DNA from 3 places in the Sporolactobacillus caesalpiniae genome. Region 2 is predicted to be linked to each of the others. Evidence: predicted binding sites of a transcription regulator. Region 2 holds the regulator's gene; each other region holds the start of a gene.
What was found. Region 2 encodes LexA, which represses DNA repair genes until DNA is damaged. Its sites were predicted from a motif close to CGAACATATGTTCG; they were not measured.
Positions count from the first base shown of each region.

Region 1: ABWW58_RS04765 (DNA polymerase IV) is a predicted target of LexA. The motif match lies at 1,052-1,065, and genes of this name have one in related genera.
Region 3: ABWW58_RS14985 (RpnC/YadD family protein) is a predicted target of LexA. The motif match lies at 1,050-1,063, and genes of this name have one in related genera.

Region 1 covers NZ_JBEVCB010000002.1:270,847-273,128, reverse strand. The annotation lists gene ABWW58_RS04765 (DNA polymerase IV) at 1-1,011, opposite strand, end outside; gene ABWW58_RS04760 (DsbA family protein) at 1,253-2,158, opposite strand.
Region 2 covers NZ_JBEVCB010000006.1:54,778-57,059, reverse strand. The annotation lists gene ABWW58_RS12650 (YneF family protein) at 1-176, opposite strand, end outside; gene yneA (cell division suppressor protein YneA) at 526-819, opposite strand; gene lexA (transcriptional repressor LexA) at 980-1,594, shown strand.
Region 3 covers NZ_JBEVCB010000007.1:160,787-163,068, forward strand. The annotation lists gene ABWW58_RS14985 (RpnC/YadD family protein) at 97-981, opposite strand; gene ABWW58_RS14990 (phosphoglycerate dehydrogenase) at 1,508-2,282, opposite strand, start outside.

The sequences.
Region 1 (2,282 bases), on a different contig from region 2:
AGGGAGACGGTCCCAACTTTCTGTGAATAGTTTGTTGGCGGCGTGGTAAAGATCCATTCCGAAATTCGTTGCGAAGGGCAGCGTGATTTGACGATGAAAACCGCTGTGTCTCTCAAAGGTCCCGGAAATGCCAACGGAGACAACATGCCCCATATAGCGTTTCGCACGTGCTCGATACGCGACCTCCTCGCTTAGCTCAAGAAGGATGACACGAATATCTTTCATTGCTGAATAGTCATAGGGTAAGGTCATGTGGTGTCCAATTGCTTTTTGTTCCGTAAATGTATCCGGGGAGACAAGAGAACTGTCCAGACCGCGTGCGGTTCGCCACAACAGCTCTCCATTCACGCCCCAACGCTTACGCAGAAAATTAACCTGAAAGCGAGCAAGATGACCGATTTTACGAATGCCCATTCCGATGAAATGCTGTTCCATCTGGTGTCCCACGCCAAATAGTTCGCCGATAGGCAACGGCCAAAGGTACTTCTCTATATTCTTGATAGTTAACTCAAAAATGCCTGTCCGGTTTTTTTTTCCATAATGATCACAGGCCATTTTGGCGAGCACTTTGTTTGGCCCAATACCGATACGAGCGTAAACACCAAAGCGTTCGTGCATGCATTGCTGAATTTTTTGCGCGATAGTTAAAGGTGAACCGAACAACGCTACACTTCCGGTCACGTCAATAAATTGCTCATCAATAGAATAGGGCTCAACAAGGTCGGTAAATTGCCTGAGAAATCGCGTCACGGCTGTAGACACATCAATATAGTGCTGCATGCGCGGCAATTGAATAATTGCCTGTGGACACTTAAGCAATGCCTGGCCAAGAGGTTCTGCGGTGAGCACGCCAAATTGCTTGGCGATTGGGCAGGCAGCCAGTACAATGCCGCTTCGCTGCTTCGGGTCGCCGGCGACAATCAGCGGTTTATCTCTGAATTCTGGAAAATCAACCTTTTCAACAGAAGCGTAAAATGTTTGCATATCGATCAGGAAAATGACTCGATCCATGTGCGACACCTCGATTAATTGAATATGGGTTTATTATACACGAACGGATGTTCTTTTAATACTGGTAATAAAAACATGCGTTCGTAATATTGGGTTTATGAACGGATAAATAGAGGAAAAGAAACAACAGTGGCGAAAAAGAAATAATGAAAAACCTTGCTTCATTTATGGAAGCAAGGTTCTAGCCAAAGTGGCTGTGATTGATGATCGTTAAACGGTACGACGGAAATGCCGTCGCGCATTATTCGGGATGGGTGATATAAGTCCAATATTCACCACTTTTTAGGACAATGGGTTCAATGAACTGCTGTAACTGCAGTTTACGCAGTTCTTTAAGCGCATCTTCTTCAGTCAAATCATAAATGACGGCGACTTCTTTAGTGGTTAGAAAACATTGTTGCTGAAAATAATTGATTAACGGAATGTTTGGAGCAGGTACGGGTAATTCACCCAATAATTCCGTTAAGATCTGCACGTAGACCTGATAAGGATAGTGTCCGTTTACTTTTATGGCCTCCGAATCATTACATGGTGTTGAAAAAACAAAAGTCGGCAATTCAGTAATAGACAATTCATTTGCCAGTTTTCGATCACACTGAAAAGCTTTGATCGGGCGGCAGGAATGATAATCATTTGAAAACTCCTGTTCATTCAATCCGGAAAGCCGGGCGATCTCAAGCAGTTCTTCAAATTCATTCAGCCCCTGTTTTCTGAGAAAAATTTGTTCACGTACGCGTCGAAGGAAGATTTGTCCGACCGCACCTCCTTGGAATTCGGCCGCTTTAATGGCGTAAGCAATCGAATAAGGGGAGGGCGGATTTTCAAACCATACGTCACTGTCGCAGCACATGCCGGTCAGGCGTGCGTATTTGTCCCACTCTTCGGCAATTTGTTTTGCTCGGTGAAACCGACAACAGTTTGCCGTGTCATGTTTGGTTGTAAGCAGAATGCGAAATGTAAAATAGTCATGGTATTGCAAAATAAATTTTTTGAGTAAAGGCTCAAACCCCCAGCATTCCGGACAAAGCGGGTCAATAAAGGCCAGGATCTCAACGCGTTGAAAGGAGTTTTTTTTGACTGTTCTAAGTGTACATGACTCATTCCCCGGTGTTCCTTCACATGTCGATCCTTCATCAAAGCGTGTCATAGAACCCCACCTCTAGAAGAAATTTTAAAAACGGCGCCTGATTCAGATAGGCTTCGCCGGTATCCGGATTGGTCCATCTCATCATATCTTGATTCATTATTAATAAAGTTAACCTGCCTTTATT
Region 2 (2,282 bases):
TTAATTTTCTTTTGTGACGGGTGCTGGCCCATTTGCGCCATCATCACGCGCAACATGTTCTCATTAATCGGCGGGTTTTTCTTAAGATAGTTCATCATATATTTACGGGCGATTAAAAAGCCGAGGATCAATCCGGCTGCCAAGCAAATGACGCCCACGAGTATGTACCAGAGCATTCGTATGCTTCCTCCTTGTGTCAATTATCCATAGTTCAGTTTACACTATCTCATGATTTCCGGTCAACCTTGTACTCCTTGAAATCGTTCATTTCATCAAAAGATAGATAAAAAAAAGAAAGCGTGTTCTTATAATAATAAGAAAAGCTTTCTTCTGAAGGAGGATGAAAAATGGCCATTAATAATTGTAAAATCATTAACGGTTAAAAACTTCGCAAACACCAAAAATCAGAAAGGGAAAAAGCGTTTGTACCAATACATAAACATCTAAATCCCTTTGTTATATAACAGTATATCACAAAAACATACTTCTGCCAACGTAAAATAACCCACTCATAAATTTAACAACTCACTTTTTCACCGGAATGATAAGCCTTTGATTTGGAATTATGTGATCACGGATTAATCCATTCTTACTCTTTGTCCAACTGACGAATGCCTGTTTTGAGAGCCCTGGATTCTCATTTTGGTATTTTGTGGCAATAGACCAAAGCGAATCCCCCGCTTTAACCGTAATTTTTTCATAGTTATTTTGATCAGCAGCAACTGTATTTGTTAATGTCAAAAATAAAACAACTGTCATAATACAAAACAAGATAAGAAACGAAAGACCTTTTGTTTTTTTATTCGGAACTAAATTCATTTAAAATTTCCCCCTCTAAGGAATGTGTGTTCTCGAGAACTTTTGTTCGTTGTAACTATCTTAATGCGAACGTGCATTTGTGTCAATGGTTTTAGAACAAATGTTTGCTTCTGTTTTTTTTGAATGGTATACTATTGACAAGATAAGGAAAAGGAGAAGCATTATGAAAATCTCAAATCGGCAGCAGTCTATATTAGATTTTATAAAACATGAAGTTGCGAGCAAAGGCTATCCACCATCGGTACGTGAAATTTGCGACGCCGTCGGACTCGCATCGAGCTCAACGGTGCATGGTCATCTTGCACGCCTAGAAAAAAAAGGATATATCCGGCGTGATCCCACGAAACCAAGAGCTATTGAAGTGTTGGACCATGACAATGATGTATTTACGGAAAAGACAGTAAATATTCCTGTTATTGGAAAAGTAACCGCCGGGCTCCCAATCAGCGCCATTGAAAATATTGAAGAATATTTTCCCATTCCAAGTTCAATGGTTGAGGATGCTGACGCATTTATTCTTAACGTATCCGGCGAAAGCATGATCAACGCAGGCATTCTTGATGGAGACAAGGTAATCGTCCGACAGCAGCATACAGCTGAAAATGGTGAAATTGTTGTTGCGATGACCGATGAGGACGAAGCAACTGTTAAGCGTTTCTTTAAGGAAAAAGACCATGTAAGACTTCAGCCGGAAAACTCACTGATGGATCCAATATTACTTGATAATTGTGTTATTCTTGGGAAAGTCGTTGGTGTCTTCCGGTCAATCAAATAACCTGATACACAGATTCAAAGAACAATGTATGCAAAAGCCTCGGAGAAACTAGTGATCTTCCGAGGTTTTTCTATAAGCAAGAAAGGATGATTTTGGTCCGGATACTAAGATAAGTGGCATTTTAAAGATATGAAAGGTGAGATGCCTGCAGGAGCGTCTCTGTTGATTGCGAGGCAGGGAGCTCCCCGCAGATAATGGTCTGTTCGAGGAGGCTTCCAGATCGCCCCAAGCGAACAATCGGAGCGTACACAAAAATCAGTATGGTTTAAGGCCAAGCACAGCTTGGTTTTTCCTAACAGGTAAAGAAAGTTTATCGTTTTGCCTTGCCGGTACGACGATATGGTCATAAGATTCGGATGGACGATTAGGTAAGCCGCCCAATCTAAGAAATAAACGGAAAAATTCCGCTTATTTAGAAAATGAATGAAAAAATAGCTTAAATAGACGGAAAAATTCCGCTTATCGCATCGAAAAACGTGAAAATAGAGGGCTTTTCCGTGCATAAGCGGAAAAATTACCCTTATTTACCTGTAAAACAAGCACCATGATGCAAATAGCCGGAAAATCTCCGCTTATTTTATTCCGGCCACGTTACTTAATTAAGGATCAAAATGATTCATGAACTAGAACTGTTTGTTCAAGACAAGCTTGATGATTCAAAACCGCATTTAGCGAAAGTCACTGCATC
Region 3 (2,282 bases), on a different contig from region 2:
CGTGCTCCAAAACAATTCTTGGAACACGAGGAGCCATCTTACCTGTACTAGCAAATACGACTGGTGGTCATTCATTGGGTAAACTCTATAATTGGCTCATTCACCGGCGATTGCGATCGATTTAATCGCTGCTTCGTTCAATCCGGTCAATTCACTGATTTCAGCATGACTCATTCCTTTTTGCAACAGTTTTCGGACAAACTGTTCTTTTGCTTTTCGTTCTCCCTGTTCAAGTCCTTGTTCAATTCCCTCTCTCTTTCCGCGATCATAAAAGGAATTGGGCCACTTGAGCACTTCTTCTCGAATTTCGTCTGGGAGTTTTTTCGCTTGGTCCATCAATTGATCCACCTCTTCCTTTTCTAATTGAAGATAGGTCTCGAAAAATCCATTGATCATGCTCTCACGCGCTTCTCCAAGATGCATGTTGATCATTTGCCTGATAAAGGCGAGTCGTACTTGCACACGTTCCCTTTTCGAGTAGTTCATCCTGCTCATCAGCGCGGCGGCGGCCGGATTATTGCTGTTCATAAATTTTCGCCAGTTCATTCTGGAAAGTTCGAGTTTCAAAAAATGGAACTCGCTAACAATCATTAGATGAGGCACTTTCACCACAAATTCGTCCGATTCATCTCTAACTCCATCATAACTGAAAATGGCGATTGGTAAAACAGGTTTTCGAAATTTCAGATAGATCATGCTGTAATAGATATACATCCGTTCAGAAAAATCTTCTTGGTAATAATTCTGTGCTTCAAAATGGACAATCAGAATGACGTCTTTTTTTGATTTCAGCTTCGTTTCCGCGATAATATCTGCCCGTTTTTTGTCGCCTTCGATCATATCTGCGAACAGTTCCTCGGAAAGAAATTTTTTCTCGGAAAGATCAAGCGCCTGGTAAATTTTTGGGAAGAAGGCTTCGAGAAATTCATCAAAAAACTCGTGCAGCAGGACTTTAAAGCGTCGATCGTGGTCTATAGACATAGGAAGCCTCCTTGCGAGGTAAGGTATGTTTCGGTCATGCGAAGGAATGTGTGGAACGAATCGAGAAGGGAACGAACGATCGTGTTTGCTATTAGTATACCTTATATTTAAAAAAAATGCGTCAATTATTTTGGACAGTTTATGTGTGACGGAAGACTCAGTATCGGTTTCGTCTTCTATCGAGCATAGGCACTGCACTCGAACCATTCATAAAGGCGACCAGATATCAATTCACCTGTTAAAGTTGCCGCCGCTTAACTGCTGAAGGTTTGCCTTTTATGATGAAGTTTTCACTCATCTGCCAAGTTAATCGTTCACCTGCTTGAGATACGGTTTACCTGAATCAACCAAAGTGGTTGTTGAGGATTCCGCTTCATATAGCCAGGTTCGGTTTCTCCAAGAGTTCTTACACGAGTTAACCAAAGATTTAGGTATCCACAAGTTGCTATCTTATAATTTCCTCCCCAATAAAAAAGCAGACGATTACCGCCCGCGTGGTTTGCTTCTATTCCTCGTTACTCACGTCTCATTTGTATCCCTGCTTTTTGCACAGCGCGTCATGATTGGCTACAAAATCCGGCTGCTCATGATTCATGAATTTACGGATATTTTCAACGGTAACCTGCGCGACGCGGGCAATGCTTTCCCGCGTTGTTCCCGCGATATGGGGTGATACAATCAGATTATCCAAATCCGGCAATGCTTTGGGCGGCTCCTGTTCAAAGACATCCAAAGCCGCTCCCGCGATTTGTTTGCGGCGTAAGGCGTCGAACAAAACCGGTTCGTCGATCAGCGCTCCTCTAGAAATATTTACGAGAAAGGCAGTCGACTTCATCTGATCTAACGCGTCTTGATCAATAAGGTGGTAATTGGACGCATTGAGTGCTGTGCTGATCACGACATAATCTGCTTCGCGCAGAAGCTGACTCAGTTCAACGAAAGTCGCATTCAATCGTCCGGCCGCTTCATGATCCTGGTGGTTTCCAAAAGCGATCACACGCATGTTAAAGCCCCCGGCATAACGTGCAACCTTTTGACCGATGGAACCAAAGCCAATAATGCCAACTGTTTTTCCGTCAAGCTCATAAGCTTCCCCGCTTGGCCACTCGCCTTTTTTGGTTCCGCGGTCCAGCATCGGAATCAAACGTGACAGGCTGATCATCTGCCCAAATGCCAGTTCAGCAACCGAGGTCGCATTTTCCCCGGGCGCGTTGCTAACAAGAATCCCCTTTTCTGTCGCATAATCCACCGCCACGTTGTCCAAGCCTGTCCCCGTCTTCAGAACATACTTAAGATTTGGG